DNA from 3 places in the Streptomyces sp. NBC_00057 genome. Region 2 is predicted to be linked to each of the others. Evidence: riboswitches for the same ligand, from Rfam matches in the RefSeq annotation. Region 2 holds a riboswitch; each other region holds the start of a gene.
What was found. Region 2 has a riboswitch for cyclic di-AMP ahead of OG953_RS20335 (M23 family metallopeptidase). Riboswitches for the same ligand answer to the same signal wherever they lie in the genome.
Positions count from the first base shown of each region.

Region 1: another riboswitch for cyclic di-AMP. It lies ahead of OG953_RS06640 (peptidoglycan DD-metalloendopeptidase family protein); the one in region 2 lies ahead of OG953_RS20335 (M23 family metallopeptidase).
Region 3: another riboswitch for cyclic di-AMP. It lies ahead of OG953_RS04570 (transglycosylase SLT domain-containing protein); the one in region 2 lies ahead of OG953_RS20335 (M23 family metallopeptidase).

Region 1 covers NZ_CP108256.1:1,373,813-1,377,080, reverse strand. The annotation lists gene OG953_RS06645 (alpha-galactosidase) at 1-1,087, shown strand, start outside; cyclic di-AMP (ydaO/yuaA leader) riboswitch at 1,380-1,538, shown strand; gene OG953_RS06640 (peptidoglycan DD-metalloendopeptidase family protein) at 1,544-2,503, shown strand; gene OG953_RS06635 (SGNH/GDSL hydrolase family protein) at 2,693-3,268, shown strand, end outside.
Region 2 covers NZ_CP108256.1:4,341,991-4,345,258, forward strand. The annotation lists gene OG953_RS20330 (aldo/keto reductase) at 1-711, opposite strand, end outside; gene OG953_RS20335 (M23 family metallopeptidase) at 852-2,030, opposite strand; cyclic di-AMP (ydaO/yuaA leader) riboswitch at 2,042-2,194, opposite strand; gene OG953_RS20340 (PP2C family protein-serine/threonine phosphatase) at 2,495-3,268, opposite strand, start outside.
Region 3 covers NZ_CP108256.1:924,243-927,510, forward strand. The annotation lists gene OG953_RS04565 (DUF2461 family protein) at 1-430, shown strand, start outside; gene OG953_RS04570 (transglycosylase SLT domain-containing protein) at 569-1,315, opposite strand; cyclic di-AMP (ydaO/yuaA leader) riboswitch at 1,320-1,506, opposite strand; partial or broken gene OG953_RS04575 (ATP-binding cassette domain-containing protein) at 2,219-2,833, shown strand.

The DNA of each region.
Region 1 (3,268 bases), 3.0 Mb from region 2:
GTTCGTCGTGGACGACGCGTGGTTCGGGCAGCGCACCAGCGACCGGGCCGGGCTCGGCGACTGGACGCCGAATCCGGACCGCTTTCCCGGCGGACTGAAGCCGCTCGCCGACGAAGTGCACGGACTCGGCATGCAGTTCGGTATCTGGGTCGAGCCGGAAATGGTCAATGCCGACAGCGATCTCTATCGCGCGCACCCCGACTGGGTGCAGCATTTCCCCGGGCGGGCGCGGACCGAGTTCCGCAATCAACTGGTGCTCAATCTGGCCCGCACCGATGTGCAGAACTATCTGTGGGAGCAACTGGACACACTGCTCTCCAGTACGCCCGTCGACTATGTGAAATGGGACTTCAACCGCAGCTTCACCGACGCGGGCTGGCCGGGTGAGGAGTATCAGCAGAAGCTCTGGATCGAGCACGTGGACGCCCTGTACGCGCTGATCGACCGGCTCCGGGCCGCGCACCCCTCCGTCGCCTTCGAGTCCTGCTCGGGCGGCGGCGGCAGGATCGACCTGGGGATTCTGTCCCGTACGGACCAGGTGTGGACCTCCGACAACACCGACCCGCTCGACCGCCTCACCATCCAGGAGGGCTTCGGCCAGATCCATCCGGCCCGGGTGATGGCCGCCTGGGTCACCGACAGCCCGAATGTCCAGCTCAACGACAGGGTCAGCTCACTGCGGTTCCGTTTCGTGAGCGCGATGGCCGGTGTGCTCGGGGTCGGTGGGGACCTCACCGAGTGGAGCGAGGAGGAGCTGGCCGAGGCGCGGACCTGGGTGGATCTCTACAAGGAGATCCGGCCGGTGGTGCAGCACGGCGCGCTGTACCGGCTGCGCGCCCCGCGCGGCGGACTCAGTGCGGTCCAGTACGTCCACGGGGACGAGACCGTGGTCCTGATGTGGCTCGAGGCGCAGAGGTACGGGGAGCGGCCCCCGGCCCTGCGGTTGCGCGGGATCGACCCCGCGGCGACGTACACCTGCCTGGACACGGGGGCCGTGCACCACGGTTCGGTACTGCTGCATCAGGGGCTGCACACCGGGCTTCGGGGGGATCTCGATGCGCGGGTGCTGAGGCTGCGACGCGAATGATGGGCATGACATGTCCGTAATCTGTGCATTTAGCTCAATACACCCCGCTTGCGCGGGAGATGGTGGCTCCCTCGTGAGCGGAGTCATATCCGTGACGGTGTGTGCTGGCGAGGCGGTCGGGTATTCCGTGCGCGGCGCGGAAAGCCAAGATCCTTAATCCACGGAGTGTGACCGGAATTCCGCGCCGATTTCCGAGCGCGGATTCCGGTGCGGAATCAGTGGCTTGTTATCGCCGTCCCGACTCGCTTACGGTCACCGTCAATCCGGACGGACCGCCTAATCCTGCCGCCGCCCGGAATTCGCACCCACTCATCGTGTGGCAGGAGCGGGGGAACCAGGTAGGCCGCCGATCGGAGAAATCCGGCCGGCTAGGGGTGAAGTCGCGCTCGGCGCGGCCGGGCATCTCCAGCCCGAACCCGACAGCTCACCTCGCAGGCGCCGGAGAGGAAGCACGTCATGTCCATATCGGGTAAGCACCGTCGTACGAAGTCCAGCACCATCGCCCGTGGCATCGCCGCCGCAGGCGCCGGTGGTGCCGTCATCGCACTGCCGCTGCTCGGCGCCACCGGTGCCCACGCCGCGCCGCAGTCGGCCCCGGCCGCCGCGCCGCAGTCGGCCTCCGCCGCCGCCACGCACGCCGCCCCGGCCAAGCCGGTCGCGCAGAAGCAGGCCGCCACCACGACGTACTCCGTCGTCTCCGGCGACTACCTGTCGAAGATCGCCACCGAGCACAACGTCAAGGGCGGCTGGCAGAAGCTGTACCAGGACAACCGCAAGGTCGTCGGTGAAGACCCCGGCCTGATCTTCCCGGGCATGAAGCTGACGCTCGGCGGCAAGGAGCCGGGCCACGCCGCGTCCACCGGCGCCGGCGCGGGCGCGGCCCTCCCGTCGAAGGCCCCCTCGGTGCCCTCGTCGGTCGTGGAGAAGTCCGCCCCGGCCAAGTCCGCCCCGGTCAAGGCCTCGACGGTCACGGAGTCCAAGACCTCCGCCCCGGCAGGCCGGAGCAACAGCTCCGGCTACACCCACCCGGTCCCCGGCAACCACACCACCGGATACCGCGCCTCCGGCTCCAACTGGTCCAGCGGCAGCCACACCGGCATCGACTTCCCCGTCTTCACCGGCACCGGCGTGAAGACCATCACCTCCGGCACCGTCGTCACCGCCGGCTGGGGCGGCGCGTACGGCAACCAGGTCGTCATCAAGCACGCCGACGGCCACTACTCGCAGTACGGCCACCTGTCCTCGATCTCCGTCTCCGCGGGCCAGACCGTGAGCACCGGTCAGCAGATCGGCCTCTCCGGCGCCACCGGCAACGCCACCGGCCCGCACCTGCACTTCGAGGTTCGCACGGGCCCGGCGTACGGCTCGGACATCGACCCGATCGCCTACCTGGCTTCGCACGGCATCTACGTCTGAGCCGAACGGCCGGGCAGTTGAGCGACAAGGCATGACCTGAGCAACACAGAAGGGGCAGTGCGCGACGGCGCACCGCCCCTTCTGCTTATTCCCCCTTTACCAAAACCTGACCTGGTGGTCTATCTCGCCACCCGTCAACCCCTTATTACGGTCGCGTAGGTCACATTCAGCGGTGCAGGATGAGCGTTTGTGGCAGACGATTCGAGAAAAAATCAACGTGGCGTCATCAACCGACATGGCGTCATCGGGTCGTACGCAGCGATTGGCGACAGCTTCACCGAGGGAGTCGGCGACCCCGGCCCGGACGGAACCTTCGTCGGCTGGGCGGACCGTTTCGCGGTACTTCTCGCGGACCAGCTCCCGGACCCCGATGCGGGGACGGGCACCGAAGGCTCCGCTCACGGGAATTTCAGGTACGCCAATCTCGCCGTACGCGGACGCCTCCTCGACCAGATCGTCGAGGAGCAGGTGCCGCGCGCCAAGGAGCTCGCACCCGACCTGGTGAGCTTCTGCGCGGGCGGCAACGACATCATCAGGCCCGGCACCGACCCCGACGACGTGGCCGAGCGCTTCGAGCGCGCGGTCGCCGAGCTGGCCGAATCGGTCGGAACCGTCCTGGTCACCACCGGCTTCGACACCCGAGGCGTTCCCGTGCTGCGCCATCTGCGCGGCAAGATCGCCACCTACACCGCCCATGTGCGGTCCATCGCCGACCGCTACGACTGCCCGGTCCTCGACCTGTGGTCGCTGCGGTCCGTCCAGGAC
Region 2 (3,268 bases):
ACCAGCCTTCTCGGCCCGCGCGCTCTCCACCGAAGCACCCGGACGGTACTTGCCGGTGAGGAAGCCGGAAGCCAGGGCGAAGTACGGGACGGCGGCGAGCCCGGCCCGGGCGGCTGTGTCCTGGAGCTCACCCTCGTACGTGTCGCGGGAGACCAGGTTGTAGTGCGGCTGCAGGGCGACGTAACGGGCCAGCCCCTCGCGCTCCGAGAAGTCCAGGGACGCCCGGAGTCGCTCGGGGCTGATGTTGGAGGCGCCGATCTCCCGGACCTTGCCCTCCTTCACCAGCTGGTCGAGGGCGGCGATGATCTCCTCGACCGGCACGGTCTCGTCATCGAAGTGTGTGTAGTACAGATCGATGTGGTCGGTACCGAGCCGGCGCAGCGACTCCTCGGCTGCGGCCTTGATGTTCGCGGCGGAGAGCCCCTTGTACGAGGGGTGGGCGCCGACCTTGGTCGCGACGACGATGTCGGAACGGTTGGAGCGTGCCGCGAGCCACTTGCCGATGACGGTCTCCGACTCGCCGCCCTCGTTGCCCGGGATCCAGGCGGAGTAGGCGTCGGCGGTGTCGATGAAGTTGCCGCCCGCCGCGGCGTAAGCGTCCAGCACGGCGAACGACTGCGCCTCGTCGGCGGTCCAGCCGAAGACGTTGCCGCCGAGGGCGAGCGGGAAGACCTGGAGGTCGCAAGGACCCAGCTTACGAAGAGAAGTCATATCTCGGTCAACGGACTCCGGCGGGTCCGCTATTCCGGCAGACCGGCAGCCCTGACGTCGGGGGGTGAGCGTCAGGACTGCCGGAGTTCAACGGCCCGTGAACCGGATCGGATCACGAAGGCCGGGAGGGAGCCGGCGGATCAGGGGTTGAGACCCTTGTCGCGCAGCCAGGCCATCGGGTCGATGCCCGTACCGTCGGGGGTGTGGACCTCCAGGTGGAGGTGCGCGCCCGTGACATTGCCGGTCGCGCCGACCCGGCCGATGGTCTCACCGGTGGTGACCTTCTGGCCGACACTGACGCCTATCGAGGACTGGTGGCAGAACCACACCTCCGTACCGTCGTCGAGCTCCAGCACCGTGCGGTAGCCGTACGAACCGGACCAGCCTGCCGACTTGATGGTGCCGCCGTGTACGGCCTTGATCGGGGTGCCGGTCGGCGCCGCGAAGTCGAGGCCGGTGTGGTGGCCGGAGGACCACATCGAGCCGGCCTGGCCGTAGGTCGAGGTGATCGTGTACGAGGAGGTCGGGATGGCGTAGCTGGCGGCGAGCTTGGCGAGCCGCAGGGCCTCGGCCTTCGCCTTGGCTTCCTCCTCCGCCTTCTTCTTCTCGGCGGCGACCTTGGCCTCGGCTGCGCTCTGCTGCTTCTTGGCCTCGGCGGCGGCCTTCTCCGCGGCCGCCTTCTCCTGGGCCGCCTTGGCCTCGGCGTCGGCGGCGTCCTGCTGCTGCTCGGCCTGCTGGAGGATGCGGGCGCGGAGTGCCTCGCCCGCATCCGTCGTGCCCTGCTCGGCCTCGGCAGTGGTGAGGCCGGCGGTGGTGAGCGGGGCGGCAGCGGCGGCCTCGGACTTGTCGGCCTCGGACTCACCGGAGAACAGCGAGCCCACGCCGGGAAGGGACTTGGCGTCGGGGAGGTTGTCCGAGATGGAGTCGGGAAGGGAGATGGAGACCGGCGGCTTGCTCTGCGCGGTGGCCATGCCGCCCGCACTGACTGCCGCGATGACGCCGACCCCGAGCACCGTGGAGCTACGGGCAAGTCCGTTGCGCTGCTTGGCGACGCGGTGCTTGCCGCGTACGGGGCGGACGGACTCCTCGGTGGGATTCCACTCGTCCCAGCTTCTGCCGGGCTCACCGTTGCCGTCGGCGCGGAATTCGCTGCCGAACTCACCGGCGAAGTCGCCGCCCGTCTCGGCGCCGAACGCCGTTCCCGTCCCGGCGGTTCCGTAGTCGGAGCCGAAATCGGATCCGAAGTCAGCGCCGAAGTCGGAACTGAACTCGGGGTTGAACCGAGAGGGGGCCTCGGGGGCAGGCTTGTTGGACGCCACGGGGGCGCACTCCTTTCCTTCCTTCTCGCCTACCGGGTTAGCTGACGGGTTCGGAGCAGGAAGGTCTCCTACGGGCCCCTCTGCCTCTCACGAGACACAGGTGTCCGATTCACCCCATGTAGGTGGTTCCCCGGTTCCCTTGCGGAATTCGGCGCTCGCGCACGGTGCCGCCACTGACGACGGCTGGGACGACCGCGCTGCGTTATCGAACGTTAATAGACACACGGGTCTGATTCCAAGCCGTTCCCACTGATCGTTCAGGTCTTTGGCCTGGACTTTACGGGACACAGCCGGGCGGAATCGGACGAGTTGATCGACCCTCAGTCACTACCCGGTTTCTGACGTTGCGTCAAATGTTATGCGGAGCGACGCCTTTCGGTTACGTACGGTGGCATCCCGCGCCCAGGGCCGCGCCCCCAGGCCGCGCGAAACACCCGACCCGCACGAAGCGTCCGATCCCCCCGTCATGTCTCTTCCAGGCCCACGATCTTCACGATCCTGCGCCGGTCCGGCTGCCCCTCCGCGGGGCGTACGACCGCGAGCAGCGCCATGTCGTCGGTCGTCTCGCCGCCCGTGTGCAACCGCACGTCATCGGTCAGCGCGGACAGCAGCTCCTCGGGCCCCGGAAAGATCCGCCCGCGCAGCCGGGCCGCCGGGTCGTAGAAGACCCCGTCGGCGTTCCGCGCCTCGGAGAGGCCGTCGGTGTAGAGGAGCAGGATCGTCCCCGCCGGCAGATCCCACTCGTCCGCCCGGTCGGGCCACACCCCCAGGTCCATCCCGAGCGGCAGCGCGGGCACCGTGGGCCCCAGCACCCCCACCGCCCCGTCCGGGTGCAGCAGGATCGGCTCGGGGTGACCGCGGTTGACGATCCGCACCCGGGACACCCCGGGCGGGATCTCGGCCAGTACGGCAGTGATGAAGCCCTCGACCGCGTCCAGCCCGCCCCGCGCCCCCTCCCGCGCCAGCGCCCGCTCCAGCCGCTGCGCCACGCCCTCCAGCGAATGCTCCTGCTCGGCCGCCTCCCGGAACGCCCCGATGGCAACCGCCACCGACTCCACGGCGTCGAGCCCCTTCCCCCGCACGTCCCCGACCACCAGCCGCACCCCCTGCGGGGTGTCCGCCACGGCGAACAGGTCGCCGCCGACGAACTCGTCCGCCTGCGCCGCCTCGTACCGCGCCGCCACATGCAGCCCGCCGATCCGGTCGGACGGCTTCGGCAGCACCGCCCGCATGGCGGT
Region 3 (3,268 bases), 3.4 Mb from region 2:
CCAAGTGGCGGTGATCCGGATCGCGCGCAACGTCGAGATCGGTCTCCGCTTCGACCTCGACGGGCTCCGGATCAAGGGCAGCTGGACCTACCCGGATCCGGGGCAGGTCCCGTTGTTCCGTACGGCCGTTGCCGCACAGGGCAGTGGTCCCGAGCTGGTGCGCGCCATCGAGGCGCTGGGGGCGCAGGGGTACGAGATCAGCGGGGACACCATGAAGCGCATGCCACGCGGCCATGACGCCGGTCACCCCCGTGCCGACCTGCTCCGGTACCGCTCGGTCTCCGCTGCCCGTCCCCTCGGCGGGGACTGTGCACAGCACACGCCGGCATTGGTCGACGCCGTGCTCCGAGCGGCAAAGGAGTTGGAACCCCTGCTCTCCTGGCTCGCCGGCCACGTGACCGTTCCCGGTTCCCGCCGGTGCGGCGTCTAGGGTCGCCTCCGCACATGCTGTCCACGCGGGTGAACGGCCGAAAGGCGTTCCCTGACCGGCGGGTGCGGTCCCTTCCGAGGGGCCTGTTCGACCCCTCGTCACCCGTCGGTAATGAACCGCCATCGGCGCTGCTGTGCGTCAGTAGGCCCCGAACACGTTGTCGATGGAGCCGTACTTGTCGGCGGCGTAGTTGCACGCTGCGGTGATGTTGGCGACCGGGTCGTAGCTGTCCATCGACGTACCGGGCACGTGGTAGGCACGGAACGTCGGGTCGATGATCTGAAGGAGGCCCTTGGACGGCGTGCCCTTGACGGCGTTCGAGTCCCAATTGTTGATGGCCAGGGGGTTGCCGGAGGACTCGCGCAGGACGTTGCGGTGGATTCCGTCGTAGCTGCCGGGGATGCTGTGCTTGGCCATGACGGCCAGCGACTCCTTGATCCAGCCGTCCAGATCGTTCGTGTACGTCGCGGCCGGTGCGGCAGTGGCAGTGGCAGTGGCAGAAGTCTTGGACTCGGCCTGGGCGCCGATCGTCAGCTTCATGCCCGCGCGAATCTCTGCGGGGTTGTCGCCGACGATCTCTCGATTGTCCTCGTACAGCTTCTGCCAGCCACCGCTGAGCGAATGCCCCCGCGCGATCTTGGAAAGGGTATCGCCCGCGATCACGGAATAGATGGTGGGCGCGGCCTCCTGGGCGGTCTTTTCTTTGTCGGCGGCGACGGTCGACGCCGCAGCCTTTTCGGCGGTGACGGACTGCGCCGGGGCGGCCGAGGCGAAGCCGGCACCGACCAGCGGAAGCACGAGAGCGGCTCCGCTCGTGGTCGCGACGATGAGACCGCGGGTCAGCGAAGTGGACTTACGACGAAGGTGGTTACCCGTTGCGGACATAGCGAATTCCTCTCCGTCGCCTACGAGGTGAGCTGTCGGGTTCAGACTGGAGATGTCTGGCCGCACGCGAATGCGGGCTTCACCCCGAGCCGTTCCGGATACCGGATCGGCGGCTTACCTGGGTCCCCCGCTCCTGCCGTACATGAGTGGTCGGATTGCCGGACGGCGGCAGGATTCGGCGTTCCATCCGGATTGACGGTGACCGTAGGCGAGAAACAGCGAAAGGAACAAGCCCATATTTTTGGATCACAATTCATTTGCAAGATCGAATCGGGGAATTGACAGTAATCCGCCTCACACCGCGAAGCCAAATTTCCTCGCACAGAAGGGAACCGGGCAGCGCGCCACAGCGTGTTGAACTCTGAACGTGACTCACGCCACGGAGTTCTCAAAAGGGGCAATTCGGTCAGCCTCCAAAGGTCGCAACTCTTACCAAATGCCTCTTTGTTGACTAAGGGATCACTTACATGCAAATCACCCACACCGGGATATTTGCATGGCGATCCGGATGCCTCTCGGGCCGATCGCACCCGACAGGGCTCCATGACCTCCGGCCTCCCGGCCGAGCGGCCCGCGGGCCGCTCGTCGCAGTCCCCCACACGACATCGAGGCTTTGCCTTTCGCCCTCCGGGTCGCTATCGTTCCCAACGGCTCTGTTGTCTCCGATAGAGGTGGACGTTGCGCATCTGAGGTTCGCGATCATCGCGCCGTACGGCTTCAGCCGTACGCCTGTCACGCAGTAGCAGTGTTCAGTCCTGCCCGTGACCCCGCGTGGATGCGACCTCGGTGCATGAGCCGTCCCTCGATCTTTCGGACCGCCGCACCTCCCTCTCGGTTCGGTCGCTGCGTGGTGCTCGCATACGAAGCCCCCCATTCACCGCGCTTGCGACTGCGAGGATCACCATGGCGACACCCACCGCCCCCAGCGCCTCTCTGACCTGCTCCGCCCTGTCCTTCCAGTGGCCGGACGGCACATCCGTCTTCGACGGGCTCTCCCTCAGCATCGGCCGCGGCCGCACCGGTCTCGTCGGGGCCAACGGCGCGGGCAAGTCGACACTTCTGCGACTACTGGCCGGCCAACTGCGCCCCTCCCAGGGCTCGGTGACCGTCGGTGGCAGCCTCGCCCATCTCCCTCAGAACATCACCCTCGACACGACGCTGCGGGTGGACGAGGCCCTGGGCATCGCCGGGCGGCGCAATGCGCTGCGCGCCATCGAAGCCGGGGATGTGGACGAGAAACACTTCGAGACGATCGGCGACGACTGGGACGTCGAGGAACGAGCCCTCGCGACACTGGGGTCACTCGGACTGGGCGATGTCGAACTGGACCGCACCGTGGGCCAGATGTCCGGCGGGGAGACCGTCCTGCTGCGCCTGGCCGCACTGCTGCTGGAGCATCCCGACGTTCTCCTGCTGGACGAACCGACCAACAACCTCGATGTGTTCGCTCGCCGCAGGCTCTACGAAGCCGTCGACTCCTGGCGCTCCGGTGTCCTGGTCGTGGTGAGCCACGACCTCGAACTGCTGGAGCGCGTGGACCGCATCGCCGAACTGCGCTCCGGATCCGTGAACTGGTACGGAGGCGGCTGGTCCGCCTACGAAGAAGCCCTGGCCACCGAACAGGAAGCAGCCGGACGGACGTTGCGGGCCGCCGAGGCCGACGTACGCCGACAGAAGCGCGAGCTGGAGGAGACCCATGTGAAGTTGGCGCGCCGTCAGCGGCATGGCAGGAAGATCGAGGCCGAGCGGCGGCTCCCGAAGATCCTCGCCGGCGCGCGGAAGCGGTCCGCGCAGGAGTCGGCGGGCAAGCTTCGCGGCCTCCAGGAGGACCGGCTGAGTGAGGCGCGCGAGCGCCGCGAGGAGGCCGCGGACGCCGTCCGTGACGATGCCGAGATCCGGGTGAGCCTTCCCCACACCGCCGTTCCCACCGGCCGCACCGTGCTGACCCTGCAC